Regions from separate parts of the Synechococcus sp. ROS8604 genome, predicted to be linked through region 1. Evidence: predicted binding sites of a transcription regulator. Region 1 holds the regulator's gene; the other holds the start of a gene.
The links. The regulator HrcA, encoded in region 1, represses chaperone genes, less so after heat shock. The targets are predictions, from matches to a motif close to TTAGCACTCNNNNNNNNNGAGTGCTAA.
Positions count from the first base shown of each region.

Region 1 (14,986 bases):
AACGGTGATCACAAACACTGAGAACACCTGGCCACGAATCAGTTGGCCATCGACGTAGGAAGAAAAGGCCATCAGGTTGATGTTCACTGCATTGAGCATCAACTCAATGCTCATCAACACGCGAACAGCATTTCGGCTGTTAATGAGACCCCAGACTCCCGTACAAAACAGGACTGCTGCCAAAAGCAAATAGGCTTGGAGAGGAACAGAACCAGAAAGCAGCTCAGAGAGCATCACAAAAAAGGAGAAAGAATTCAGGCGCGAGGCTGGTCGGTCAATAGAGGGGTGCGTGCCTTTTCGATTAGGCCCTGATCAACCTCTTCGCCAGTGACAGGATCTACAGATTGAACGTCACGACGGGCCAGAACAATGGCCCCAATCATGGCCATCAACAATAAAACAGATGCCAACTCAAAAGGGAGCAAGTAGTCGGTGAACAGATGTTCACCGATGCGCACGGTTGAATCCTCCCCAATCGGCATTGGGCCCTTGGCCCAGGGCGTGGTGACCACAACACGGGTCAAGAGTGCAAACAGGCCTACACACACACCACCGGATAGAAGACGGCGTATGGGGAGTCCGGGGATCGGAGCCAGATCCTCCTTTTTGTTCACCAGCATGATCGCGAACAGGATCAAGACGTTGACGGCACCCACGTACACCAGGACCTGGGCCGCCGCGACAAAACTGGCGTTAAGCAGGAGGTAGAGACCTGCCACTGCCAAAAACACACCGCCTAGGAGGAAGGCTGAATAGACGATGTTGCTCAAGAGCACCACGCCGAGGGCTCCCAGGACGATGACGGCACTCAGAGCCAAAAAACAAATGAGCTGCGTTGACGCGGCGATCGTCATCCTGCGCTCTCCTCCTCGTTGGAAGCTGATGAAGATGATTCTCTCCCATCCTCGGCAGCCTTCCTGGATCCAGCGGCCTTGAGCTCCTCAAGGATTTGCTCAGGAAGCTTGCCCGCTCGGGGGCGATCAGGAGAAACGCCATGGGGCTGAACTTCCCCAGCGGGCAAATACACCAGTTCCCGCAACGGCTGGACCGATGGATCTGTCGTCACACTGGTTGGCAGGCGACCTAAGGCAACGTTGTCGTAATTCAGGCTATGGCGATCGAAGGCGGCCAATTCATATTCTTCGGTCATCGATAAGCAATTGGTGGGGCAGTACTCCACGCAGTTGCCGCAAAAAATACAAACCCCAAAATCAATTGAATAATTGCGTAGCTCTTTTTTCTTCGTCTCCTTGTTCATCACCCAATCCACCACGGGAAGATTGATGGGACAGACGCGCACACACACCTCACAGGCGATGCACTTGTCGAATTCGTAATGAATCCGTCCTCGATACCGCTCCGACAGGATCAGCTTCTCATAGGGATACTGCACCGTGACCGGACGGCGCTTCATGTGGTCGAAGGTGACCGACAGACCTTGCGTGAGATTACGGGCCGCATCCACTGCATCCCTGGTGTAATCACCAACCTGTTTAAGGAAGCCGAACATGGTTTGGAATCGGGGAAGGGAACGATCGAGGAATCAAAACCCGGCTTTCATGATGCCGCCGGGAGAGGGGAAGTGACGAGATCAGCCGCCAAAAGCAACCGGAAAGGCCAGCTTGAGGGCTGCTGTGACCAGGAGGTTGACCAGGGCCAAAGGCAACAGGAATTTCCAGCCAAGATCCAACAGCTGATCGATCCTGACCCGTGGAGTGGTCCAACGCAAAAGGATCGCGATGAAGACCAGCAGGTAGGCCTTCAAGACCGTCATCACGATGCCCACGGTGCCTGTGATCAACTGCACCAAAGGCGCATCAATCGGCTGGTTTAACCAAGAAGCCAACCATTCAACGGGGATCGGGAAGCCCCAACCACCTAGATAGAGGATGGAAACAAGGAGAGCAGAGAGAACCAGATTGATGTAACTGCCCAGGTAGAAGAGGGCAAATTTCATCCCTGAGTATTCGGTCTGATAGCCAGCAACCAGCTCTTCCTCCGCTTCTGGGAGGTCAAAAGGCAGACGCTCACATTCCGCAAGCGCACAGATCCAGAAAATCAGGAAGCCAACCGGCTGACGCCAGATGTTCCAACTCAGAACACCAGCTCCAGTTTGTTGATTGACAATGTCGACGGTGCTTAAGGAGTTGCTCATCATCACGACGGCCAGGACGGCCAACGCGAGCGGAATCTCGTAACTGATCGATTGGGCTGCCGCACGAAGACCTCCCAACAACGAATATTTATTGTTTGAGGCGTAGCCACTCATCAGAAGGCCAATGGGCTGAACGCTGCTCAGCGAGATCCAAAGGAAAATGCCAACGCCCACATCGCTGATCAAGAGGTTCTGACCGAAGGGCACGATCAACCAAGATAAAATGACCGGCACCACCACCAGCACAGGGCCGAGGGTGAAAAGAATGCTGTCCGCTCGGTCAGGAATGATGTCTTCCTTGACGAGCAGCTTGAGCCCATCGGCAAGAGGCTGAAGAACACCGAGGGCTCCGGCGTACTCAGGCCCAACCCTTTGCTGCACGGCTGCAGAAATCTTTCGTTCCAGCCACACCGTGACCAGAACCCCCACAACAGCGGCCACAAGGACCAGCAACATCGGGAAGGGAAGCCAGAGCATGCGAGCAGCCTGGGCCGAGAGCCCAAACCCCTCCAGGGCCTGACTAAAGCTCTGCTCAAGGTCAAGACCCGGGCTCACCAGAGCCGGCGCGGTGGTGGCGAGGGAAGTCACCATGGTCAGAGAACAGATAGATGCAACTTAAGCGCCCGCGGCATTCACCCGCTCGTCTGCAGGGACCCAATGACGCATGGATCTGCCGGTATAAATCTGAGAAGGGCGAAAAATTCGATTGGCACCGAGCTGCTCCCTCCAATGTGCCAACCACCCGGCCACCCGGGAAATCGCAAACACCGGGGTGAACAGATCTCTTGGAATCCCAAGTTTCCTGTACACAAGCCCTGAATAAAAATCAACGTTGGGATAAATCCCTTTGGGCCCGAGGCGAATCGCGGCAGCCGTTTCAAGGGCATGGGCCACGTCATAAAGATCGTCGTGACCAAATCGAGCAAACAACTCCTCAGCCAAGGACTGAAGGATCACGGCACGCGGATCTTTCACTTTGTACTCGCGATGCCCAAAACCCATCACTTTGCGTTTGCTCGCCACGGCTGACTCGAGGTAGGAGTCGGCCTGTTCCGGAGTACCAATCTCCTCCAACATCGCCAGAACATCTTCGTTAGCGCCTCCATGGAGAGGGCCCGCCAGCGTTCCGACCGCCGATGCCACGACGGCATAGGGGTCGGTCAACGTGCTCGCCGTCACCCTGGCGCTGAACGTACTGGCATTGAGGCTGTGCTCAGCGTGGAGGATCAAACAGCGATCAAAGATTCGAGAGGCCAGGGGATCGGGCTCTTGCTCCGTGAGCATGTACAGAAAGTTGGCGGAGTAAGCCAGGTCGTCGCGGGGCTGGATTGGATCCTGGCCTTTTCGGATCAACTGGAAGGCCGCCACCATGGTTGGAATCTTGGCAATCAGCCTGACAACAGCGTCGTAGATGTATTGCGGATCATCGATGGCCCGGCGGGAATAGAAAAGCCCCAAGGAAGCCGCGCTCGATTGCAGCGCATCCATCGGATGCCCGTTGGCGGGGAAGCACTTCATCATGTCGCGCACCCGAAAGCTGACGCGGCGATGCATCTGCACTTCGTGCTCAAAATCACGAAATTGCTGCGGTGTAGGCAGTTCACCCCAGATCAACAGATAGGTGGTCTCCAGGAAACTGCTGTGGACCGCAAGGTCATCGAGGGAGTAGCCCCGATAGGAGAGACGCCCTTGGAGGCCGTCAATGTCGCAAATCGAAGATTGGGTGGCCGGGACACCCTCCAGGCCGGGTCTAAACACCAACCCCGTGCGTTCATGCCTGATTTCGCTCCCGCCGGTCTGACTCACCACCACCCACAACGACAACTCATCAACGCAACTTAAACGCAGCCCGGCAACAACAGACGTGGCCTAAGTAACCCCTGCAGCTGCGCTATCCCACGGGGATCTTGATGGGATGGGTCCCAACGGAGATGGCAGAGCCCAGCCTTGCGCAGGCGCAGGCCATCCGATCGCGCACCTATCAGCTCCGCAGCCAGCTGGCTCAAATCAGGTTCATGACCCACAAGCAAACACGAGCCTTGCAAGCGCTGAACCAAGGGCCATGGATCCCCTCCAGGCTCAAGACAACGGGCGAGCTCAAGCTCAGAAGCCAAACCACTTTTCACCGCAAGCTCAGCTGTTTCACGCGCTCGCCGATAAGGGCTGCTGTACGAGCGGTCGGCGATCAATCCGAGATCGCGCAGACGGCAGCACACCTTGAATGTGCGCTCGACTCCCAAAGGCGTCAGACCACGATCTGGATGATCCACGCCTTGGTGGCGCTCAACCGCGATGCCATGACGCAACAGCAGCAGGTCAACCAAATCGCAGCTGGGCGCGGAGTCGTAAGCGGTTAGAGCCTGCTTGACCAGCGCCTTCCTCTTGGTCCGGACCAGCAGCCAAAGCAAGTTCCTGCACCGCTGGGAGCAGGGGCTTGCCAGCCACCGACTGAATCAAACTCCAGAGCCGCCACTTTTGGAGCTGAGCGCGGCTGGGCTCCGTCGCCAGGGCCAACTGCTGTGCCAGAGGCGCCGCCCCATCGTCTTGCAAGGCCCGTAGTTGATCCAAGCGCGGCTCAAGGGCGGAGTGATCCTGACGCATTGTCAGAGCATCCAGGGTCTGCCCCCACCAGTCTTGACCAGATTCACGCTCCAAGGCCACCGCAAGCTGGGCCTGTAGAGAGGCTTCACCCCGCTGCCGCTGCCGGGCCAGCCGGGTCCATACCTCAAGGGCCGATCCATCAGACGGCAGGGCTGAACGCACGAGCCCCTTGACCTGGAGGTCCGCATCCACGGCCTCCAAACCAGGCTGATCACTGGATGTTCCCAATAGCCATCCCTCTACACCCTGCTTCCAAAGCAGGGGGCCCGCATCCAACCCCACCACAGCGGAAGCCCCCTCGGCTCCCAGGGTTTGGAGAGACTCCTCAAGAACAGGCGCCAACCATTGAGCGACGGGGTCCTGATCATGAGGACTTAGGAGCCCTGCAGGATCCGAGAGCAAAGCCAGGGCAGAGGCTGATCCACCGGCTGAACGCATCAAGGATTGCGACTGCAGGCCGTCAGTCCCTGAACCTCCAAGCGGCTGACGAAAACGCAAGACAGCATCCAGATCGAGAGCGGTCCCTTTAGGTTCAAGTGCTGCGACCAGACCAACCAGGTCGTCGTCATTAGCAATGGAGCGTGGCATTCCAAGCCACTTCGCCATCGCGACAGGATCAGCCGTTAGCAGCGCCGCACCCCGACCAAGCTGCTGCAAATCAGCCATGAGAGCTTCGTCTCCAAGCTGGTGCAAAGCATCCAGTTGAGACACATCCAAAGACTGCTCCAGCACACCACGACCGGAGGCGATTAAGAGCAGGTCATCGTCGATCAAGGCTGTAGCGATGGGCTGTGGGTCTTGACCGAGCAGCGCTCCGCGGCCGCTGATCACCCCCATTCCCCGGTAACGACTGATTTGCAGATCGGTGCCTGCCAAGCTGCGCGTTTGCCAAAAGCGTTGCAGGAAACGCTTGGCCCCGTCTTGATCAAGGCTGGTGAGAGCGAGCACCCAACCCGCAGGAGCATCGGAGACGGGCGCAAACAAAGACAAACTGACCTGGGGACCGATCCAATCCGCGAGTTCTCCCACAAAATCCAAGCCCGCTAGAGCAAAGGCGCCATCCCGCAATTGCTGGGTGCTGTCCCGCGCTTGGCGTCGGCGTGACACCGGAGCCACGGCCTGGGCATAGGCGGGCATGCGCCCAGGATCAGCAAGCAAATGCAAACTCAGGGACGCATTTCTCGGAACGAACCGAGCAGCTCGTGGCAAGACGAGGGGTTGCCCGACAATCTTGAGGGGACTCTGCTGAGCCATCGCCCACCACAGGCCCAATGCGGTGATTAGCAGCAACACCACCGTTGCAGCGACAGCTAAAAGGAAGGAACGCGCCTTCATGAAGCAGCAGGCGTGGGACTGGCCTCATCTTTGTTCATGATGAATCCCATGACACCCTCTTCACCCCAATCGATCAGCGCCAAAGACCTTCACGCGTGGCTAGCGAGCGGCAGTGCCCTTCAGCTCGTTGATGTTCGCGAGCACTCCGAACTGGAGATCGCTCCCTTCCCCGGGCAGGTGGAACATCTACCGCTAAGTGAATCAAACCTATGGCTTTCCGATCTGCCCGCAAGGCTGACCACCAGCAAACCCATCGTGGTCATTTGTCACGCCGGGATCCGTAGCCGAAATTTTGGCTGCTGGCTCTTAGAACAAGGACCGGATTATGAGGTATGGAACCTAGAAGGCGGCATTCATGCCTGGAGTGTGGACGTCGACCCGAGCGTTCCCCGTTACTGAGCAGCGGTTCATGACAACGCCACCAATCCGAGGGGAAACCTCCGTACGATCACAACGCTGATTGTGTGCCTGTGCAGCCGCTGCCCCGCCGACAACAGGAGGTGCTCAAGGCCACGGTGCATCACTACGTTGACACGATTGAGCCAGTAGGGAGCAGAACCCTCGTTCAGAGGTTCGATCTGCAAGCCAGTGCTGCCACCGTGCGTTCAGCCATGGGGGCTTTAGAGCAGCGGGGTCTTCTCACCCAACCACATACATCTGCCGGACGGGTTCCAAGCCCCAGTGGATATAGGCATTACGTGGATTGTCTGCTTCCGAAGCCTGGAACCATCGCCCAACATCTTGATCAGGAGTTAACCCAACTGAGCCTTCGATGGGCAGCGCTTGATGATCTGCTCCAAAATATGGCGAGAAGGCTCACCGATTTCACGGGACTGATGAGCCTGATCACGCACCCCAGCCAAGGGCACCCCGCACTGGAAGCGATCCGACTGGTGCGCAGCGAGGAGCGCTTGCTGGTGATGTTGGTGAAGAATTCCAGCCAAGCCAGTCACCTCAATCTTCGGCTGCCCCACGGCAGTGAGCATCAAATCGAAGCGATGGATCAATGGGCGCGTCGGCAGCTCGACGGCAACGGCCGTTTGAATTGGAATGCACTGCCAAGAGAACTGCAGGCCTGCGGCAGAGCCCTCCGCGATGCCATTGACAGCCATCAGACCTTGCAAACCACCCAAGAAACCAAAGCGCTCTTTCATGGCGTGTCTCGGCTCGTCGCCGAGCCCGAATTCAGCCAAAGCTCCAAGCTCAGACCACTCCTTGAATTGATGGATCAGAGTCCTGCAGCCCTAACCCTGTCCGCTTCCGGTCCTGGATATGGCGTCTGGATCGGCCAAGAACATCCCGAACAGGCTTTGCACCACTGCTCAGTGGTCCAGGCCACCTACACAAGCGCCACAGACGGCGTGGGGCATGTGGCGCTTGTGGGGCCAATGCGCATGGCCTACGCCACAGCACTCGCTGCCGTTAAGAGTGCCGCCCATCATCTCGACTATCTCCTGAACTGACATGGCATTCCAAGGAAGAGCCCTGTCCCCCCCGCTGACCATCGTCCTAGGACTCGCCATCGGGGGGGCCTTGTTTGCCCTTTGGAGCGGTGTCAACCAGACAACAAAACAGGAGCGACTTGAGCCCGCGCAGAGCAGCTCGATGACCTCGAACGAGGCGGGACGAAGCCTTGCCAGTGAGAACCTTGATTCCCTTCTTAACGAAGAACCCCGCCCTTGGTTGCTGGCACAGTCCCTTCCCCTGAAAGGCCCCTCTGGACATATCGGAGAGCGCTTCGCCCTAGGAATCGACACCGTTTTACGGGAGCTCAATGATCGGGGGGGCATCGCCGGACGCCCCGTCAAGGTTTGGCGGATCGATGATGGCTATGAGCCAGAAAATACGCTGCGTAACACCCGCTTGTTTGCGGCCGAGCCTGATGTTTTGGCCCTCTTCGGCTTTTTTGGCACGCCCACGAGCAAAGCGGCCCTACCGATTGCCAAGACGGCGGGACTCACCCTTGTTGCTCCTCTCACAGGTGCTAGCGCCCTCAGAGAACAAGGTCAGACCGAGGTGTTGCACTTCCGAGCCAGCTATGCGGAAGAAGCTCGGCGGATCGTCAATCACCTCGTCAACGACGGCTTCGTAAGGATTGCAGTGGCATATCAGAACGACGCCTATGGAAAAGACGTGCTTGCCAGCACAGTGGAGGCCCTGAAAAAGCACAATCTCAGTGCTGTCAGCACAGCGGCTCTGCCACGAAACTCCATTGAAACAACGCAAGCCGCCAACACGATTATCAAATCAAAGCCCGATGCCCTCATCGTGATCTCACTGAGCAAAACGATGGCCTCATTGGTGAACAACCTGCATCGAAATGGCAGCCGCCCGCAATTAATGACCATCTCTCCAACAGGAACCAAAGCGCTGTTTCGGGATCTGCCGCAAGCAGCCGCCTTTGGCGTTGGTGTCACACAAGTTGTGCCCTTCCCTTGGGATGCACGGCACCCAGATGTCGCGAGCTATCAACGACTCCTACGCCAGCAGCAGCAGGATGGTGAAGTTGATTTCGATTTCTACAGCCTCGAAGGCTTCATGGCAGCGCAATGGCTCGTTGAGGCAATGGAATCGATCGCTCCAGATGTCACCCGGGATCGACTCGTCGATGAACTGAGACGCACCACTCCAGGATTACATCGCAGTATCGATTTGGTCTTCCTTGGCAGCGATCCCTGGGAGCCCTAAAAAGGTTGCTAGATCAACAACCAGCTAGCTATTGACAACAAAACCATAACGACAAGAGAAATAGGAGGCCAAAATTGCTCATAAAAGTGAATACGTCCCAAAATCAAATCTCGACGCTCATTGGTCTCCAAACCCGCTCGTCTCTTGAGACTCTCAAGATAGAGAACGAGCGCAAAACTAACGATTGAAAGGATGTAAGCAATCGCATAAATCGAGTCTAGAAACGAAAGGTAAGGGAGACTTGGCAGCTCTGATCTATATCCATCTTGCAAGAAGATCAGCGTTAGCAAAACGGCGATCGGAATCTCAACACGAAACTCTGTCAGCACCCGGGTAATCAAAACAATCGAGGCCATCACCACAACCAGGGGCTGAATCAAAGTCCAGAATGCAGACCAAGAAGACTTTTGATAAGACACATCAAAAATAAGCTGGCTGTATTCCTCATCCACAGTGCTAACGCCAAGTCCCGAGGCAAAGTGATGCCGAAATTCCCCAAAAGACCAGCCCCGTGTGAGCCAGCCAAAGAGATCAGAATACTGACCAATCCCGCTATCCCTTAAATCAGGAATCAAACGAAGACTTTGATAGGTCAGATCACCAACAGGATCATCAGCTTCAAGAACAACAGGGAGACTCACCGAGTTAAAAGGAAACCTCCGTAAGTCCAAGTTGTCGATGTAAAAATCCCCTGTGTACAACATCCCTTGCCCAAAAGTGCCGTCTTCAAATTCACGGACATCCCGCAAAGGCGTGATTACAGATGTTTCCGGATTGATATCATTTTCAAGTCCAATTACCTCGGAAATAGCCAAGCCTCTTTCTTCCAAGTAATCCTGGAAAGGCTTTCCCCAACGCATCCAGATATATCCCTTGCTAGAAAAGCTAGGAACCTCCAGGTCCAAACTGAAGTTATTCGCGACGTAAATACCTGCATAGACCTTGTATTTTGCCGCTTCCAGAAGTTCCGAATCACGCAGAACTTCCGCCCCCTTTAATGGCCTGCCACGAGCCGCAGCATCAGGCGCTTCATTACGAATGTGAGGAGTACTCGTGAGCCGAAGCAATTCTCGAGAACTGATCACATCTAAATTTTCTCTACCAAGAAATTGAACCAAAAAAATCCCAGAGATTGCAATCACCAGGACGAGGAGAAAGTCCCAAAAGTTCAATCTGATGCGCAACATCTTGGGATGCTTCAACAAGCGCTGAAGCACAGTCTTCAAAGCTGACTTCCAAGTTTTTCCGCCACGGTGTTCACATCCTTATCACCACGACCAGAACAATTGATCACAATTTCGCTGCCGCTGGGAAGCGTGGGGCACAACATTTCCAGCCAAGCAAACGCATGGGCGGTTTCCAAAGCGGGAATGATTCCCTCCAACTCACTCACAAGCCGTAAAGCGGAGAGCGCCGCATCGTCCGTAACGGCAGCGTATTCAGCGCGGCCGATATCCCGCAGATAACTGTGCTCTGGCCCCACACCGGGATAGTCAAGACCAGCACTGATGGAATGCGCTTCCTGCACTTGGCCGTCCTGATCTTGAAGAAGCAGGCTCATCGCCCCATGCAGCACCCCCACTCGGCCCTCCGTAATCGTGGCGGCATGACGGCCAGTTTGCACTCCATCACCTGCGGCCTCAACGCCAATCAGACGAACAGAGGTGTCTTGCACAAACGGATGGAAGAGCCCCATCGCATTGGAACCTCCACCCACACACGCCAACAACACATCAGGAAGCCGCCCAAACGACTCCATGCATTGCTCACGCGCTTCATTGCCGATCACTGCATGGAAGTCACGCACCAACATCGGATAGGGATGGGGACCAGCCACGGATCCAAGGATGTAGTGGGTGGTTTCCACATTGGTCACCCAATCGCGGATGGCTTCGCTCGTCGCGTCCTTCAAGGTGGCGGTTCCTGCCGTGACCGGCTGAACGGTGGCTCCCAATAAGCGCATCCGGAACACATTCAGCGCCTGACGGCGCATGTCTTCAGCCCCCATGTAGACCACGCACTCCAGGCCGAAACGAGCGCAGACCGTTGCGGTGGCCACGCCATGCTGACCGGCACCGGTTTCAGCAATGATTCGCTTCTTGCCCATACGCAAGGCCAACAACGCCTGACCAAGGGCATTGTTGATTTTGTGCGCACCCGTGTGATTGAGATCTTCGCGCTTCAACCAGATGCGTGGACCCCCATCGGAACGGCGATAGTGAGCGGTGAGACGCTCCGCTTCGTAGAGGGGTGTGGCTCGCCCTACATAGGATTTCAGCAGCCGATTGAGCTGAGTCGTGAAGGCTGAATCCTTCCACGCTTCAGCCGCCGCTTGTTCAAGCTCAGCAAGCGCTGGCATCAGCGTTTCGGGAACGTACTGCCCTCCATAACGACCAAACCGACCGTGAGCTTCAGGCCGAACCGAAGGCGTCAGGCTGGCTGGATCTGGGGTGCTGGCAGTCGGCAGAGTGCTTGTCACAGGTCTGGCATGCCGCTGAAACGGCGTCTTGCGGTAAGTCAGCGTAAACAGGCAATTACACGATGTCGTGGATCACAGGCCTCAATACGCAGATCTCGAAACCCTGCCTGCAGAAGAGCGGCGCCCATATCGAGGCCGAAATAGTCCTCGATGTAGGGCTCGGTGCTCTTCAGCAGGGTCGCAACGGCGGCTGGCAGGCGTTGCAATACCGATGAAGCTGGATCCTGATCCACCATCAGCAACACGCCCCCCGGCTTCAGAAGACGCGCTGCTTCTTGCAAGACCTCACGGGTGGCGCTTTGAGGCAGCTCGTGGCAAACGAACTGAAGGCTGATGAAATCAATGCTCTCACTCACCAAAGCGGTGTGTTCGGCAGCGGCATGGCGCCACTCACTGATCAAGCTGTCGCGATCTCTGACCCTTGCTACAGCCAGCATCTCCGGAGAGAGATCCAAACCGATCAGCCGTGGCCTGTTCAGACCACGTTGATCGGCCCGAGCGTTCAACCAACGGGCAAGCGCCTGGGTGCTGACGCCAACGGAACAACCCAGATCCAAAACCTCGCGGGTGGAATCGCTGAGAAGCGGTTCCACCACCGCATGGATCGCATCGCGGAGTCGCGTCTGAGCCTGGAGCGGCTCCAGCGCTTCCTTTGGCCAGATTCGCAGGGCCATCGCATCGGTGGCTTGCTCAGCCTCCGATGCCGCCTGCCAGCAGAGATTGCCCTGCTCATAGGCATGGAAACGCGCTTGGTAGTAGGCGGGAGGAACCAGGCCCTCGGTGCGACTCTCCGCCAGAAGGGGAGCGGCCGCCTCCCACAATTCCGACCGTCGCTTCCGCCAAGGAATGCCGTTGCGCTCAGCCGTTCGGATGATCAGCTGTCGTGCCTGAAAAAACAGGGGGCGACGCAACAGGGGGATGCCGATCAACCGTTCAATCCAGCGGCCGAGCCCCCGACTGGAATCAGCCCATTGGGGAGCGGGAGCAGACCCACTCATGGTGAGAAACGGCAGGATAGGAACGGATGCGAATAGCTCATGCGCAAGGGAGGCTGGCAAGAATTCAGCAGTGCTGACAGTCTGCAACGCCCAACTGGACCATCAGCAGGCGCCACACCCAAGAATGAGCAGGTGGTTCGCGTGCAGCCCACCCGCGGGGGGAAAGGGGGCAAAACCGTCACGGTGATCCGCGGTCTTGAATTAGATCCGGATGGCTTGAAGTCCCTCCTCAAAAAGTTGAAAACGCGCATTGGCAGTGGCGGCACCGCAAAGGATGGCGTGATCGAGTTGCAGGGGGATCAGGTTGAGCTCAGTCTCGAATTGCTTAAAAAAGAGGGCTACAAACCCAAAAGAGCTGGAGGCTGAGACCTCAGCGGCTTCATGCCGAGATTGTGCCGTCGTCGTTTACGCCAGGAGATAATGCCATCTTTCGCGCTCCGTTCATGGCCGCCGCCGACAACACAAAAGCAACCAACATCGTTTGGCACCAGGCCTCGGTTGATCGCGACACTCGCGCTAAACAACGGGGCCACGGCAGCTCAATCCTCTGGTTTACGGGCTTAAGCGGGGCTGGCAAAAGCACCTTGGCCAATGCCGTGAACGCTGCTTTGTTTGAGCGTGGACTGGCGACTTACGTGTTGGACGGCGACAACGTTCGCCACGGCCTCTGCAAGGACTTGGGCTTTTCCGACGCCGACCGAGAAGAAAACATCCGGCGCATCGGCGAGGTGGCGAAGCTGTTCCTCGATGCCGGCGTGATTGTGCTGACGGCGTTTGTGTCTCCTTTTCGGGCTGACCGCGACAAAGCAAGAGCTCTTGTGAACGCAGGAGACTTCATCGAGATCCACTGCGCAGCCGATCTCAGCGTTTGCGAAGAACGTGACACCAAGGGGCTCTATGCCAAAGCGCGTGCGGGGGAAATCAAAGAATTCACCGGGATCTCCAGCCCCTATGAAGCACCGGAACATCCTGAACTCAATATCAACACCGGCAACAGCAGCCTGGACAGCTGCGTCGAGCAGGTGATCCATTATCTGGTTGAGCAAAAGATCATTCCTGCGCAGATCTGATCGCTTTTGAAGGCAGATCAAAGCCCTGACGATCAGCCCAGGCATCAATCAGGGTTTTGATGCAACTCGCCACTGGCACGGCAAGCAACAGGCCCAGAAGCTCTCCAAAACCGAACAAAGCGCCCGCGCGTGCACCAAGCGGGAGAGCAATCAGCAGCCAAGCCGGCTGCAAGCCAACGATGCTCCCCATCAAGCGTGGCTGGATCAACTGATCCACAACCTGACCGACGCCAATCGCGGCCGCCAGGATGGCGAGGCCCATTCCAGGATCTTGCACGGCCAACAAAACACTCACCGCAACGATCGTGAAAGCACTGGCGTAGGGGATCAACGTTGTTAGGCCAATCAAAACAGCAAACAACACGCCATAAGGAATCTTCAGCAAGGTGAACACCGCAATCTGACCAGCGCTCAAAATCAAAGCGAGCACGACCTGACCGGCGAAATAGCCCCGAAAGGTGCGCGTGATGGTGACCACCACCAGCTCACGCCACTCCTGCGGCAACCACCGCACCAACCCTGCCGTAATGGATTCGCCTCCCAGCAGAAAGAACACCGCCAGCACCAGGACGATGACGGTGTTGATCGTGGTGCCGAGGGTCGCCCCAAGAAGGCCTAGCAACTGTTGACTGAACTGGCTCGCTAAACGACTGGCACGCGTCAAAACATCGCTGCTCAGATCTCCGAATTCACTTGGCAATCCACGGGCCATCGCCCATTCCTGGAGACGGCCGATCAACCCTTGGGAGGCTTCAAGCCAACCTGGCAAGGCATTGATCAATTGCGCGAGTTGGTCAATCAAAAGGGGCACCAATGTGATGCCTGAGATCACCAAAATTCCTACGGCCAGCAAAAACACCAGGGAAATCGCAAGCCAACCCGGAAGCCCCCGGGCACGAAGCCAGCGGGAAGGAATGCTGAGGAGGAAGGCGATCAGGGCCGCGGTCAAAAACAAACCCGGAAAGGGCGCCAGCGGCACAAGCAACTGACGCAACACGAATAAGTTGAGCGTTAACAGAGGTAGGGAGAGTCCCCAACGCATCCAGGCAGGACCGAACATCAAACGTTCCGTTGAGATTGAATTGTGAAACTGACCACGACCAACGGTGTGTGATCAGCTACTCGACATGGAATCCAGATACGCGTCAGCACCGAGATTTTTGAGGCGGGCATCCTTGGCAACCACCATGTCGTGGAGTTGCTGGCGGTAGGCCTCAAGTCGTTCAGAGAGGGTCGAATCACTGATCGCCAGAATCTGAGCGGCCAGCAAACCAGCGTTTAAACCGCCGCCAATCGCCACCGTGGCCACAGGGATACCACCAGGCATCTGAACAATGGAGTGCAGGGAATCGACCCCGGAGAGCGCGCGACTCTTCACAGGAACGCCGATGACAGGAAGCGTGGTGAGCGAGGCCACCATGCCTGGGAGGTGGGCAGCACCGCCGGCACCAGCAACGATTACCTGAAATCCCATGGATTTTGCATGCCTTGCAAAGTCCACCATTTCCAGGGGAGTGCGATGGGCCGAAAGCACACGCACCTCAACGTTGACACCCAGGTCTTCAAGGACCGAAACCGCTGGCTTCAGGGTCGGCAAATCAGAATCACTTCCCATGATCACTGCAACACGGGACGTCGCAACGATTGTGGGCTCCGATGG
Region 1 covers NZ_CP047946.1:2,609,280-2,624,265, forward strand. Annotated here, with positions in the region: gene nuoK (NADH-quinone oxidoreductase subunit NuoK) at 1-234, opposite strand, end outside; gene SynROS8604_RS14140 (NADH-quinone oxidoreductase subunit J) at 255-854, opposite strand; gene ndhI (NAD(P)H-quinone oxidoreductase subunit I) at 851-1,510, opposite strand; gene nuoH (NADH-quinone oxidoreductase subunit NuoH) at 1,592-2,710, opposite strand; gene SynROS8604_RS14155 (citrate synthase) at 2,771-3,961, opposite strand; gene SynROS8604_RS14160 (histidine phosphatase family protein) at 3,994-4,479, opposite strand; gene SynROS8604_RS14165 (DUF3352 domain-containing protein) at 4,472-6,091, opposite strand; gene SynROS8604_RS14170 (rhodanese-like domain-containing protein) at 6,140-6,490, shown strand; gene hrcA (heat-inducible transcriptional repressor HrcA) at 6,562-7,554, shown strand; gene SynROS8604_RS14180 (ABC transporter substrate-binding protein) at 7,556-8,779, shown strand; gene SynROS8604_RS14185 (hypothetical protein) at 8,788-9,966, opposite strand; gene trpB (tryptophan synthase subunit beta) at 10,002-11,258, opposite strand; gene SynROS8604_RS14195 (class I SAM-dependent methyltransferase) at 11,297-12,256, opposite strand; gene SynROS8604_RS14200 (translation initiation factor) at 12,296-12,622, shown strand; gene cysC (adenylyl-sulfate kinase) at 12,700-13,326, shown strand; gene SynROS8604_RS14210 (AI-2E family transporter) at 13,307-14,386, opposite strand; gene purE (5-(carboxyamino)imidazole ribonucleotide mutase) at 14,441-14,986, opposite strand, start outside.

Region 2 (14,986 bases), 320 kb from region 1:
TGGCCTGGAGTGCACGGCGATAGCTGCCTGCCACATCCCGAATAACGCCATCAATGTCGAGAAGCAGGATTGCTTGTGGCTTTGATCCTGAAGATTGCAGGGGGATTTGGCTTCAGCAACTGGTAAGTTAGTTCTTTGTCCTTCATCCTTGAGCCCTGACACCATGACGGTTTCCGAAGGCGCAGCCGTCGACCAGGAGGTCGCAACAGAGGCAGCAGCATCTGATGCAGCACCCCAGGCCGGCGCAACACCCGCGGGTGATGCCGCTCCCCAGGGCGAAGATGCAACTCCTAAGGGTGAAGTGTCAGATCAGCAGCAGGAGCCCAAAGAAGGTCGTCCAGTGATGCGCGGCGGCAGTGCAGCACTTGCTTCTGCCACCATCGATGCGGATGGAGTTCCCTCTGGCTACACCCCAAAAGCCGATGAAGGCCGCTTCTTGCTGAAGATTCTCTGGCTTCCTGATAACGTGGCTTTGGCGGTTGATCAGATTGTTGGCGGTGGCCCCAGCCCACTGACGGCTTATTTCTTCTGGCCTCGTGAAGATGCTTGGGAGACTCTCAAAAGTGAGTTGGAAGGCAAAAGCTGGATCACTGATAACGAGCGTGTTGAAGTTTTGAACAAGGCCACTGAGGTCATTAACTACTGGCAAGAAGAAGGCAAAGGCAAGAGCCTTGACGAAGCAAAACTCAAGTTCCCCGACGTTACTTTTTGCGGTACTGCCTGATTGGAACGGAACGAAGGCTCTTCGTTTAATGATCATGTTTTTAGCCCCGTTTCGACGGGGCTTTTTTATGTCTTTGCGACGGGGAATGTTGAATGTTGAAATCAGTTTTGGGAGACACATTCAATCCATAAAAAAGCACCCTGTTCAGGGTGCTTTTTTCAGATCCGGCGTTGTTTTTTACAACTTAGGTTGATTTGCTTGCCTGGGCGCGTGCTCTGGCTCGTTCAAAAAGCTGCTGCGCTTTCACTTTTTCAGGAGTGGAGGGCTGGCCTTCGAGCTTGGTGACAGCAGTGCGTGCAGCGGAAAGATCACTTTCAGCTGATGTGGAATCGATATTGACGCCGAGTTCGGCTGAGTTCACCAAAACGGTGACATCATCGGATTCAACTTCAGCAAAGCCACCCATCAGGGCGATGGATTGCCAATTACTATCGGTACGAACTCTTAAAACTCCAACGTCGAGCGCTGCGAGCAAGGAAACGTGGCCAGGAAGAATGCCGACTTGACCGGTGGTGCTGGGAAGGATCACCTCATCGGCCGAACCATCGAACACGCTCTGGTCTGGTGCCAGAACGCGGAGGGTGAGGGACATGGAAAGAAGACTGCGGAGAGTTGGAAAGCGAGTTGTTGATCATGTTCGGGGCGCGCAAGCGCCCCGATGGGGATCAATTGGCTTCAGCCGCGATCTTCTCGGCCTTGGCTTTGACTTCGTCGATGTTGCCGACCAGATAGAAAGACTGCTCTGGAAGGCTGTCGAGCTCCCCAGCAAGAATTTGATTGAAGCCACTGATGGTGTCTTCAAGCTTCACGTACTTGCCAGGCATTCCGGTGAAGATTTCGGCAACGAAGAAGGGCTGGGATAGGAACTTCTCGATTTTGCGAGCACGATCCACAGTCTGACGATCGTCTTCAGACAGTTCATCCAAGCCAAGAATGGCGATGATGTCCTGAAGCTCCTTGTAACGCTGAAGGGTGGATTGAACAGCACGTGCTGTGCGGTAGTGCTCATCGCCCACAACGGCTGGCTGAAGCATGGTGCTTGTGGAATCGAGAGGATCCACCGCGGGGTAGATACCCTTCGAAGCCAAGGCACGGTTCAGAACCGTTGTTGCATCGAGGTGAGCAAATGTTGTGGCAGGAGCGGGGTCGGTGAGATCGTCAGCAGGGACGTAAACGGCCTGAATGGAGGTGATGGAGCCTTCCAGTGTGGAAGCGACCCGCTCCTGAAGAGTGCCCACGTCAGTACCCAGGGTGGGCTGGTAGCCCACAGCTGAAGGCATCCGACCCAAGAGAGCAGAAACCTCAGAACCGGCTTGCACGAAGCGGAAAATGTTATCCACGAAGAGCAGAACGTCCTGCTTGTTCACATCGCGGAAGTGCTCGGCCATGGTCAGAGCTGAGAGACCTACGCGCATACGAGCGCCGGGAGGCTCATTCATTTGGCCGTAGCAGAGGGCCACTTTCGACTTGGAGAGATCGTCGGCGTTGATCACGCCGGACTCCTTGAATTCTTCGTAAAGGTCGTTGCCTTCGCGGGTGCGCTCACCCACACCGCCGAACACAGAAACGCCGCCGTGTTCTTTGGCAATGTTGTTGATGAGCTCCTGAATCAAAACGGTTTTGCCAACTCCGGCACCACCGAAGAGGCCAATTTTGCCTCCTTGGCGGTAAGAGGCGAGAAGGTCGATGACCTTGATGCCTGTCTCGAACACCTTGGGCTTGGTTTCGAGTTCAGTGAGCTTGGGAGCTTCGCGGTGAATGGGGGAAGTGACGTCGGTATTGACGGGGCCTTGCTCGTCAACGGGCTCTCCGAGCACGTTGAAGATTCGGCCCAAGGTGGCTTCTCCCACAGGGACAGAGATGGGTGAGCCAGTGTCCAAGGCTTCCATTCCGCGCACAAGACCATCGGTGCCACTCATGGCCACCGCACGGACTCTGTGGTCACCAAGCAATTGCTGGACTTCGGCGGTTAGGCCGATCTTTTCACCAGCAGTGTTGGTGCCCTCAATACGTAACGCATTGAGAATTTTGGGGAGTTTGCCGGCTGGAAATTCCACGTCCAGAACCGGTCCGATTACCTGACGGACAACGCCCTTGGAACCGGTAGAGGCAGGAGCAGCAGCGGCCATAAGTAAGGAGAAGTGAGAGGGACGCGCAACAGGACGATCCCTTCCTGAGCGGCAGAACCTTAACACCGTCTTGATGTTGCTCTCGCTGTTCGGTCACCCGCACAGGTCACCGCTGGTGCTTGACCCATGCACCGACCTAGCTTTGGCACTCATCGATCCCGAGTGCTAACTCGCGTCGATCGAGCGGCGCCGAGCGCCCTGTCCCTGCTTCTCAAATACCTATGGCAGCTGTTTCTCTCAGCGTTTCCACCGTTAAGCCTCTTGGAGACCGCGTCTTCGTAAAAATCTCTGAATCCGAAGAGAAGACTGCAGGCGGCATTCTCCTTCCTGATACGGCCAAAGAGAAGCCTCAGGTGGGTGAAGTTGTCCAAGTGGGTCCTGGTAAGTCCAACGACGATGGAAGCCGTCAGGCTCCTGAAGTCAGCATTGGCGACAAGGTTCTGTACAGCAAATACGCCGGTACAGATATCAAGCTTGGCAGCGACGAGTACGTCCTGTTGTCCGAGAAAGACATTCTTGCTGTTGTGGGTTGACCGCAATCTCTCTGAGTTTTATCTCAGAAACGACTGAATTTTCCTCTTACATCTTTTTAATCGCCTCCTATGGCTAAGCGAATTATCTATAGCGAGAATGCTCGCCGTGCTCTCGAAAAAGGCATCGACATTCTCACCGAAGCTGTCGCAGTAACCCTAGGCCCCAAGGGTCGCAATGTGGTTCTTGAGAAGAAATTTGGTGCTCCTCAAATCATCAATGATGGAGTAACGATCGCCAAAGAGATCGAGCTTGAGGATCACATCGAAAACACCGGTGTTTCTCTCATTCGTCAGGCCGCATCTAAAACCAACGATGCTGCTGGTGATGGCACCACAACGGCCACCGTTTTGGCTCATGCCATGGTGAAAGCTGGCCTTCGTAACGTGGCAGCTGGCGCCAACGCAATCACTCTGAAGAAGGGTATTGATAAGGCTTCCGATTTCTTGGTCGGGAAGATCCAAGAAAACGCTAAGCCAATTGCAGACAGCAATGCAATCGCTCAGGTTGGCACGATCTCTGCAGGTAATGACGAAGAGGTTGGCAAAATGATTGCCGACGCCATGGATAAAGTTGGTAAAGAAGGTGTGATTTCTCTTGAGGAAGGGAAATCCATGGAGACCGAGCTTGAGGTCACCGAGGGTATGCGTTTCGATAAGGGTTATATCTCCCCTTACTTCGCAACAGATACGGAACGGATGGAAGCGGTTTTGGACGAGCCCTACATCCTCTTAACTGATAAGAAGATCGGCTTGGTACAAGACTTGGTACCTGTCCTTGAGCAAATTGCTCGTACTGGAAAGCCTCTTCTGATCATTGCCGAGGACATCGAGAAAGAAGCCCTCGCCACCTTGGTGGTGAACCGATTGCGCGGTGTGCTCAATGTGGCGGCCGTAAAAGCTCCTGGTTTTGGTGATCGCCGTAAGGCGATGATCGAAGACATGGCAGTCCTGACCAACGGTCAGCTGATCACGGAAGACCAAGGTCTCAAGCTGGAAAATGCCAAGCTGGAGATGTTGGGCACTGCCCGCCGCGTGACCATCAACAAAGACACCACCACGATTGTTGCCGAAGGCAATGAGGTGGCTGTGAAAATGCGTTGCGAGCAGATCAAGAAGCAGATGGATGAGACCGATTCCACCTACGACAAGGAGAAGCTCCAAGAGCGGTTAGCCAAGTTGGCCGGTGGCGTTGCTGTTGTGAAGGTGGGAGCAGCCACTGAAACCGAGATGAAGGACAAGAAACTTCGTCTGGAAGATGCCATCAACGCCACAAAGGCAGCTGTTGAGGAGGGCATCGTTCCTGGTGGCGGTACAACCTTGGCTCACATGGCACCAATCTTGGAAGAGTGGGCAGCCGCCAACCTTTCTGGCGAAGAGTTGATCGGTGCCAACATTGTGGCCTCAGCGCTGACTGCTCCCTTGATGCGCATCGCTGAAAATGCTGGTGTGAACGGTGCTGTCGTTGCCGAAAACGTCAAATCCAAGTCCTTTAACGAGGGCTATAACGCCGCCAATGGTGACTACGTCGACATGCTTGCTGCTGGCATTGTTGATCCGGCCAAGGTGACCCGCTCTGGTTTGCAAAATGCTGCATCGATCGCTGGCATGGTGCTAACCACCGAATGCATCGTGGCTGACATGCCTGAGAAGAAAGAAGCTGCTGCTGGTGGCGGTGGTATGGGCGGCGACTTCGACTACTGACCCTAATGAGGGGGTGGAAACACCCTCTGATACGGATCAGACACCAACTAGCAACATATCTGGCGCCTTCACGGGTGCCTTTTTAATGGCGGGGGCGATCAGTTACGCAGCGTGACGCCTTCAGAGAATGAAATCTGATCAGGGTCGTTCGATTCGCCAAAGCTTGAAAAATTGTTCAGAGTGAACAATTTTTCAAGCTTTGGCTTGCGTCGGTATCTGAATACAAAAGGGCTCTTTTGTCGTCCCGTCTTCGTCGATTCCTCATCGCCCTATGGGTGGTGGCAGCACTTCAACTATTGAGTGCTGCCTTGCTTCCTGCCTACGCCGGAGAGACGGCCCTTTTGGCAGCTGACAACACCCTGATTCTGACGTCCTCGGCTTTGGTGCTGTTGATGACGCCTGGTTTGGCGTTTTTCTACGGCGGGTTTGTCCAATCTCGAAACGTACTGAACACGATGGCGATGAGCTTCGTGATGATGGGACTTGCCACGTTGGTGTGGGTCACCTTTGGATTCAGTCTTGCGTTCTCCGATGGGGGTGCCTTGCAAGCTGTGGTGGCTAATCCGTTCTCCTTTGCTTTGTTGGAGAACGTGCCTCCCGTCTGGGATGGACTGGCGATCTCAGGTCTCACCTTTGCGCTCTTTCAGGGCATGTTTGCGATCATCACGCCTGCTTTGATCTCGGGTGCGCTGGTGGAGCGGATCAGTTTCAAGTTTTGGTGTGTGTTCAGCCCGATTTGGTTGTTGCTGGTCTACGCCCCTTTGGCCCATATGGTTTGGGGTGGGGGCTTCCTTGGTAAAGATCTTGATTTCGCCGGTGGGACGGTGGTTCATATCAGTTCTGGCGTATCGGCCTTGGTGCTCGCTGGGCTGGTGGGCTCGCGCCGTCAGTGGCCTAAGGCCGTGCGTCCTCCTCACGATGTCAGTCAGATTCTTCTGGGGACGGGTCTGCTTTGGTTTGGTTGGTTTGGTTTCAACGGTGGAAGTCAGTTGGCGGTAGCCGGTGCAGAGTTGCCGTTTACGACAACACACATCTCAGCAGCCGCGGGCTTTGTGGCTTGGTCTTTGATCGAGACGTGGAGGAGTGGCAAACCCACCGTTGTTGGTATGGCCACAGGTGCTGTCGCTGGCTTGGTTGGTGTTACCCCGGCGGCTGGGTTTGTCACCCCCGGTGCGGGAATGGCCATTGGTGCCATCACGTCGTTGTTTTGCTTTGCCTCAGTTCAGCTCAAAGTGAGACTTCGATTTGATGATTCTCTCGATACCTATGCGGTTCACGGTGTGGGGGGGCACGATTGGCGCCTTGCTAACGGGTGTTTTTGCCAGTTCTGACTTGATTGCTGGGCATCCTGCTGCCAACGTTCTGATCGAACAGGGACGGGGTGCTCTGATTGTTGGGCAACTGCAAGCCGTCTTGGTGGCCTATGGCCTGGCAGCTGTTGGCACGTTCTTGATCGCGTTCGTTTTGAGGGGTCTGGGTCTGCGCTTCCGGGTGTCAGAAGAAGCAGAAAACCTGGGAATGATGTGCAGGCCCATGGAGAAGAGGCCTATGCCGAACGGGTTGGTTCTCCTCAATTCCAGTGAATCGCTACGGCAGCTGTCTTGATTCCTCTCGTGATGATGTCCACCTGCAAGGCCCAGGGCATCATCACGCTTCTTTAAAAAGGGTCTTCTGAATAAAGCCAGATCATTTGCGCCCCAATGGATCTGAGCAATTTCTGGCGGTAAAATGTACGCAAACGGGTCCATTTGCGCCCAAAAGCCGCCCGGAGTTTTCCACATGTATCGGCGCGAGCATCGTCATCAGCTCTCGTTCAAGGATTTCTTCCTGCCATTTGGTGGACAACTCTCAGGTGACAATCGCTGGATCAAGCTGGCTTAGCTGATCCTGTGGGACGCGCTGGAGGCCGACTATGCGGCGCAATTTTGCAAGGGCTTTGGAGCACCGGCAAAACCCTTTCGAATGGCACTGGTTGCATTGATCATCAAGGCCCGTCTCGGGCTCACGGATGAAGAACTGGTCGAGCAGATCAAGGAAAACCCATACTTCCAGTTCTTCATCGGCCTGGAAGCATTCCAGTATTCGGCGCCGTTCGATTCATCGATGATGGTCTATTTCCGCAAGCGCCTACCGGAAGCCGTTGTGAATGACTGCAATGAACGAATTGTGCGCCATGGCCCGAAAGTGATTCGCTCATCCGATTTCCAGGGCCCAGGCGATATCAATGGCAGTGGTGGTGGATCGACCAGTTCTGCAGGCCAGCCAAAATCATCCTCGCAGAAGCAGCCTAATCAGGGATCACTTTTGATCGATGCCACCTGCGCGCCTGTAGATATCCGTCATCCAACAGATCTATCACTGCTCAATGAAGCGAGGGAGGCGACTGAGATTCTGATTGATGCGATGCATCCTCAGGTCAGAGAAAGCTTTGGCCATAAGCCGCGTACGCACCGCAAACAGGCGAGGCGGCAGTTTCTTGCTGTTGAGAAGAAAAAGAGACCCCGTATCAACAAGATACGCAAGGCCATCAAGCAGCAGCTTGGCTACCTCAAGCGGAATCTGGCGAGCATCGACAGCCTGATCGCTTGTGGTGGATGCCTTCTGGCCGCCGGACGGCATATCTATCAGAAGTTGCTGGTGATCAGCGAGCTGGTCCGCCAGCAGACAATTCTCTATCACGCAGACAGTAGAAGCATCCCTGATCGCATCGTCAGTCTCGGCCAGGCCCATATCAGGCCGATTGTTCGTGGGAAAGCTCGTTGCAATGTTGAGTTTGGAGCCCTAGCCCAAAGGGCTTCCGGTTACGGTAGATCTCAATCTCTGTCAGCAGCGAGGGATTCACTTTTCTCGATCGCCTGAGTTATGACCCCTACAACGAAGGAGAAGACCTCAAGGCTCAAGCAATGGCCTATCGCCGCCGTCACGGTCATTACCCGGAAGTGATCTGTGCTGACCAGATCTCGCGCCAATCGAGCTTTCTGTCAGCGTCATGGAATCCGTTGAAGCGGCCCGCCTCTGGGACGGCCGAAGAACGATCCTTAGTTGGTAGCCGCCGAGAAGCAGCAGTTCATCGATGACCAGCGCCAAAGGAATGCCGTTGAAGGCAAGATTGGACAAGGCAAGCGGCGCTTTGGATTGGGTCTGATCCGTGAGAAGCTCGCCATCACCCAGGGTTCAATGATTGCACTGAATGTGCTGGTGATGAACCTCGAGAAGCTGCTGGAGCTTCTTTATCTCTTTTGTGCACTCTGCTGGCAACTCATGGTCTCTGCTGCACGGGCTTTGAGCTCCAACAACAGAGGGCTGAGTTATCAGGTGAACGGGGCTTGAGCATCGCTCAATTGCTGCTCAGGCCAGTTCGTTCTGCTTCATCTCTCCTGTAACTCACTTTCTCAGGAAGCCCTAAAAAAACCCTGCTGAGCCGACGAAAAAAAATTAAAACAACGGGGATTTTGTTCCAAATATATGGTCTTTAACTCGTCTTTTAAGACTCAATTCATGCGTGCGTGAACGATGAATTGACGGGATGGGATGACATTAGATTGAGCCGAGGATTTAGCTGAGCCAGCCTGCGCTCAGAATCACAGCGAGTGCGAGGAAAAATGAAAGTGTTGTCCAGGTAATGCGATTCAGCGTTGCTTCTGCACTGCTAGAGCTGGTGAACGATGAACTTCCACTTGCCGCAATACCTCCCATTCCATCCCCTTTGGGACTGTGCAGGAGAACGAGAAGAATCAGAACGGCACCACTGCCGATCCAGACCCAAGAGAGAACAGTCGTAAGCATGAGTGGATCTTACTTAAACGGGTTGTGGCAGCTTGGTCGTTGCTGGAGCTGAGGCTTCGATCGGTTCAATCAAGGAAATGCCCGTCATGGCTTCGGGTTTGTCCAAGTTGAGCAGTTGAAGAAGCGTTGGCGCAATATCGGCAAGGCCCCCATTCTCTCGAAGTCGAATCGAATTCCCGAATCCTGGGACCTTGCGTTTCTCTCCCTCGATCAAAATAACCGGCACGGGATTGGTGGTGTGTGCTGTCCAGGCCTGACCATCCGGTCCTTGCATCCGCTCAGCGTTTCCATGGTCTGCCGTGATCAGCAAGGTGCCACCCATTCGCCCAACGGCATCCAGCAACTTGCCGATGCAGCGATCAACGGTCTCAATCGCTTGCGTAGCGGCTTCCATCAGGCCGGTATGCCCCACCATGTCGGGGTTGGCATAGTTGATGACAACCAGGGAGTGTTCACCCTGCTGGATAGCGGCAACGCAGCTTTCGGTGAGCGTGTCTGCGGACATCGCAGGAGCTTGGTCGTAGGTGGCGACCCGGGGAGAGGGGACGAGATGTCGCTTTTCGCCTTGAAGGGGTTGTTCAATTCCCCCGTTCATGAAATAGGTGACATGGGGATATTTTTCCGTTTCGGCTGTGCGGTACTGCTTGAGGCCGGCATCTGCGACCACCTGTCCAAGAAGCTGATCGAGGGATTCGGGTGGGAAGACAACGGAGACTGGTAGATCCGTTTCGTATTGAGTAAACGTCACGACATCCAGCTTTGGCTGATGCACACGCTTGAAACCGTCAAATTCCGGGAGTGTGAGCGCCTGAACAATCTGTCTGGCTCGGTCTGGACGGAAGTTAAACATCAGCAACGCATCCCCATCTCGCAGTGGATCGTCGGAGACGCGAACGGGTTCTAAGAATTCGTCGGTGATGTCTTGGTCGTAGCTGCTGGTCAGTGCGGATAAGGGCTCAGCGTCGGTCCTGGCCAAGTCAGGATCCGTCAGGAGGGCATAGGCCCGCTCTGTTCTCTCCCAGCGATGGTCACGATCCATTGCCCAGTAGCGCCCGCAGAGACTGGCAATTCGTCCAATTCCATGGCTGCTGATTGCGGCTTGGATTTTGCTCAGGTGTGTCGGTGCACTTTGGGTTGGCGTGTCTCGTCCATCCGTGATGGCGTGGATGGCCACGCTCTTAAGCCCCTCTTCTGCCGCCCATTCGAGCAGTCCGCAAACGTGGTCTACATGGCTGTGTACGCCGCCATCGGAGCAGAGACCGAGCAGATGCAGGGTGCCACCAGTGCTGCGGAGACGGTCGGCGACGGTTTGAAGCGCTGCGGTGCTGCCAAGCCGCCGTTCGCGCACGGTTTCACTAATACGCACCAGCTCTTGCCGGATGATCCGACCGGCTCCAATGGTGAGATGCCCGACTTCTGAATTGCCCATCTGACCGTCGGGAAGGCCCACATGGGATCCGCTCGCTTCAATCAGGGCGTGGGGATAGGCATGCCAGAGCGCATCGATGACAGGAGTTGACGCGCTGCGGATGGCGTTGTGCTCAGTGGAGTCACAAATTCCCCAGCCGTCCAGGATCGCAAGAACCACAGGTGCAACGGGAGCGTTGCGAGGAAGATTTTGTTCGAGGTTGTTCGGTACGTTCACTCCGTCAATCTCAGTTCTTAAGTCCCTCTACAGATTCAAGTTACCTCCCTGCTGCCCAAAAGCTTCTGATTTGTGCCTTGCAGGTTTGCAAAAGCTGATCGTGCTGGGGAAAATCATTCATACACTGATCGCCTTAAAAGAAAGCGATGGCAGATCGAGACGTTGGGAATGATCGGATTGAAATTCTCTCTGCGGATGAGCTGCGAAAAACGGTGACGCGTCTGGCGTCCCAGGTGTTGGAGTCCGTGCCCAACGTGGAATCTCTGGTGTTGCTGGGGATCCCAACCCGCGGAGTTCAATTGGCGGGTGTCCTTGCTCGCTCTTTACAAGATCAGAGCGGTCACGCTGTGGCTACGGGCACTCTTGACCCCACATTTCATCGCGACGATTTAGGTCGTGTGGGTGTGCGCATGGTTCAGGCCACCGACCTGCCCGTGAGCGTGGAGGGAAGGGATGTCGTGCTCGTGGATGACGTTGTTTTTACGGGGCGAACCGTGAGAGCCGCCTTGGAGGCCATCCAGGCCTGGGGCAGACCACGGCGAGTGTCCTTGCTGGTCATGGTGGACCGAGGCCATCGCGAATTGCCAATCCATCCGGATTTTTGCGGCAGGGTCGTGCCGACGCGTCAATCGGAAACGATTGAACTGCGCCTGCTTGGTTTGGATGGGGAGGAGGGAGTTTTCCTTCGACGCGTTCATGAAAACAACCCTGAATGATCAGGCTTGCTTCACCCGGCTGGGGTTAGCTCGTCAACTCGGAAGTGGGCCTTGTAGCGACCAAAAGCCACAACAATCGGAAGCGTTGGGCTGATGGGACGCCCCTTCCAATCGTCGAGCACCTGGAAAACCTCTCCCTCACTTCCTTCCATATCGAAACTTTCTCCTCGATGTTGGGGGTGGTTGAAAACCACAACGCTGGTGGAGACGACAACCTTGTCACCCGGCTGCATGGACATCGGTTCAAGTCAGGCGATTGTCTCACGGGAAGTCAAAACAAGGCCTTAATTCTTGGCCTGACAGAGCGTCTCAGGACCGTCCTCAACGATGGTGCCGCCTAGATCGCTGCAACCGGCCATGAATGCCTCCCAGGGAGCCATGCCCTCGCGGATGTGGGCATCCACTGCCTCGTTCAATTGATTTCTCGCCACCGTGTGAGCCGGCAAGGCTCCGTGGCTGTGGTGCTCTTTCTGGTCCCTTAAATCGTCAATGGCCTGCTCGACTTCCTGACGCATGGGTTCGGCTTGGCGTTGCCACCAGGGATGATCGAGCTGGTTGAGGGCGCTGAGTGCCTCCCACCATTGTTCTTGGTTCACATGCTCTCTCAGCTGTTCCAGCTGAAGGCGATTGCGATTCCAGCTCTCCTTCAAGCCGTCACTTAAGTGACTTCCGGGGCGTCCATCGTGCTTCTCCAGCGGCTGAAGCATGGTCAATGCCTCGTTTAACTTGCCAGCGCGAAATTGAGCGAGAGCCTGTTCGCGTAGCTGATCACGCCAGCGTTTGAGCTGTTGTTGATCTTGTTCTTTTTGCTGTGGAGAGCCAACGCCTGAATTCACGAGCTGCTCTTGAAGGAGCAGAGCTCGACCTGGATCAGCCTGATCCCAGGTTTGTTGAGCGAGTCTGCGTCGACATACGGCAAGCTCTTCGGGCGCTTTCTGGCCGAGCCAACGCAAGGCAGCTAATTGTTCTCCGTAGCGCAGGCAGGCAGGCAGGTCGTTAGCTGCAAGCGCCCGACTCAATTTCCGCGGCAGCTGTTGCTCCCATAAATAAGCTCCAGCACAAAGTGCTGCGACTCCACCAAGGGTCGCCATGATCCAAAAATGTGGCAGGTGGCGACGCAGCGCCAAAGTCCAAAGCCTCTTTAGAGAAACTCCTTTCTATGGAGGGGAGAAAGGACTCTCAACGCTATGTGGACGGACTGTTCACTGCACAGTTATCAGAGTGCACGGTTCGATGGCCAAACCGGTTCTTAAATCTTCCCCGCTCATCACAAGTTGAGCATCGTCATCAAGTTGAAAAGCTAGGCGGAGGCAGTCTTCACCTGGTTGGCCAACGGGATTGAGTTGAAGACGAATGGTCTTGCTTGGAAGAGGCTGAATGGTGTCCGGAACGTTGCTGTTGTCCCTAATCGTGGGAAGCCCTCCAACGAACACCACTTCGTGACGCCGCTCGCCCTGGGGCTCACCGAGCACGAGCTCGATGTCCTGTTGATGGCTGCGACTTGCGCTCAGGTTCAGCACCAAGGGTTGAAGCGAGGGCCATGGTTGGCCATTCAGAAATAAGGGATGCCAGTGATGGGCACGACTGCGACGATCCCAGCAGCGCAAATACACGCCTTTTTGGAGGAGATCTCTGATCCTTACCCCTGGAGTGAGATTGAGAGCACCAGTGGCCACGGCTTGAACGGGTGGTGGCGTCAGCAATGGCACCGGCTGCATCGTCTCTGATAACCATTGGCGCACCAGCGGAAGATGGGCTCCTCCTCCAACGGCGACGACGGCGTTGAGGTCTTCCGGTCTGCAGCCTTGTTGGCGGGCCGAGGCCAATGTGCGATCGAGCAGCCCTTCAAGAACCTTGATCAATCCCCGGCGCTCAAACAGCGCGTGGAGTTGGTTGCGATTAAGCGACAAGGTGATGGGTTGCGCGAGGTCGATGCTGCTCGCTAACTCGCTGAGGGTCTCCTCATTTCCGACATCAGGGCTGCTCAGGCGGCATTTCAAGCGTTCAGCCGCATTCAAAAGGCTCGTCTGACTTCTCAGAATTAGATCCGGATCGTTTGGAAAAAGGTGATCCAAGATCCAGTGATCGAGATCCCTGCCACCCAAGGCGATGCCGGCTTTCCCTAAGACCCTTGCCGAGCGCAAGGTTTGCTTGCTGTTTTTGAGATCACGTCCCCGAAAGCGCAACAGCTGCGCTAGTGGAGCTGCTCTTCCCTCGCCTCCTTCTAAAGCGACAAGGGAGAGGTCCAATGTCCCCCCGCCTAGGTCCACCACCAACAACTTGGAGCCTGCAGGCAGTCCTGCGCCCATGGCCGCGGCTGTTGGCTCATCCACGAGAGCCACCTCATCAACCGGAAGGATCGTGCAGGCCTGCAACAGCCATTGGCGATAACCAAGCGCCTGATCCACTGGAGCTGTGAGCACCAGCCGCTTCACCGACACGGTCGTGGGTAGGCGTTTCCAGATCTGGTGCAAAAGAATCTCGCCAGCTTGCTCAGGGCTGAGGGGATGTGCTGGAAGGTCGGTTTTGTCTAAGACGCCGATCCAGCGCTTGAAGTCGCGATGAAGTTCCGGGGATGTGCCATCGGAGAGTCCGCTGTCGAGGACTTGCCGGCCAACGAGAGGCTGATGGTTGGAAAGAGCGTTGCTCCAGATGAGGCTCGGGACTTCCCCCGGTCGTTGACTGATCGGGGCGAGATCGAGGAGTTGGGGGGGGGAGGCGCTGCCGTCGTGAAAGGCCACCACCGTATTGGTGCTCCCAAGGTCGATGGCCAGTGTTCCTTGAAGAGAAAGATGAAGGTTTTGTTCGTCCTTTAGGGGCTGATCCTCAGCCATGGCCATCTTGATAAGGAGTTAAGGCTACGGGGCCTAGCGATGGATCGGTTGAGCCGCTTGGTGTTTTCCTTCTACAGGGAGGACCCAGAGATTGAAGCTGAGTTGGAACCGTTACGTGATTGCCGGATGTCCCGTAGTTGGGGATGCATTCGTATTGAGTGCATGGATGGGAAGCACCTTGAAGAGGTGAGTGGTTTGATGACGCACCTGAGACGTCCACTCCTCGCGATGGGGTTAGGCCGCCAGATCGTTTTGCGAGTGCCGGGTCGTCCCCAACGCGCTTATCCCATGCAGGTTCCGTTTCACAGCGATTTGCTCACATAGAGTGAAGTGTCGATGACTAGATGGGAATGATTTCTGCAGGTGTGGACTCAAAGGACCTCGCGAAGCGGGGTGAGAGCTTGATTCGTCAGTCCACCAACCGTTATCTGACAACAGTCAAAATCGCTTTTCGCGCTAAGCAGCGACGTTTTGACGACTTCGACGGGCTTTTAGAGGAATCCAGTGTGAAGCCGGTTCATCGCGCAATCGTTGAGCTTTCCGACGAGCAGGATCAGCCTGATCTCCTGCCTGGATGATCCAAGAGGAGGGGCCTGGCTGGCGTCTCGCCCGTGATTTCAGCCGTGACGGCTTTCCCTTCCTCATCGGAGGGGAACTTTGGGCTGTCGAGCTTACTGAGATGGAAATGAAGGGGCTGCAGGCCCTTCTTGTTGAGCTCGACCATCAACACAAGCTGATTTGTGATCAGTTGATGGAGGAAGAATCCATCACCTTGGAGCTGGAACAGCAGGAGTGGTGGGGGTGCCTTGATGGCACCCGTGACCACTGGGGGCTGCGTGTGGTGCTTCAAGGCAAGGGGATGCGGAGTCGAGGGCTCGAGGGCGCTTGGCCTGCTCCAGCGGCTCAAGCTTTCCTGGC
Region 2 covers NZ_CP047946.1:2,289,919-2,304,904, reverse strand. Annotated here, with positions in the region: gene SynROS8604_RS12485 (TIGR01548 family HAD-type hydrolase) at 1-70, opposite strand, end outside; gene SynROS8604_RS12480 (30S ribosomal protein PSRP-3) at 164-724, shown strand; gene atpC (ATP synthase F1 subunit epsilon) at 909-1,316, opposite strand; gene atpD (F0F1 ATP synthase subunit beta) at 1,390-2,853, opposite strand; gene groES (co-chaperone GroES) at 3,075-3,386, shown strand; gene groL (chaperonin GroEL) at 3,456-5,087, shown strand; gene SynROS8604_RS12455 (ammonium transporter) at 5,324-6,418, shown strand; gene SynROS8604_RS16060 (hypothetical protein) at 6,354-6,692, shown strand; partial or broken gene SynROS8604_RS12450 (IS5 family transposase) at 6,867-8,354, shown strand; gene secG (preprotein translocase subunit SecG) at 8,643-8,873, opposite strand; gene gpmI (2,3-bisphosphoglycerate-independent phosphoglycerate mutase) at 8,887-10,518, opposite strand; gene pyrR (bifunctional pyr operon transcriptional regulator/uracil phosphoribosyltransferase PyrR) at 10,665-11,234, shown strand; gene SynROS8604_RS12430 (ferredoxin-thioredoxin reductase variable chain) at 11,246-11,467, opposite strand; gene SynROS8604_RS12425 (hypothetical protein) at 11,519-12,325, opposite strand; gene SynROS8604_RS12420 (Hsp70 family protein) at 12,437-14,068, opposite strand; gene SynROS8604_RS12415 (hypothetical protein) at 14,108-14,392, shown strand; gene SynROS8604_RS12410 (DNA-directed RNA polymerase subunit omega) at 14,419-14,646, shown strand; gene SynROS8604_RS12405 (DUF1818 family protein) at 14,643-14,986, shown strand, end outside.
Region 2: groES (co-chaperone GroES) is a predicted target of HrcA. The motif match lies at 2,996-3,022, and genes of this name have one in related genera.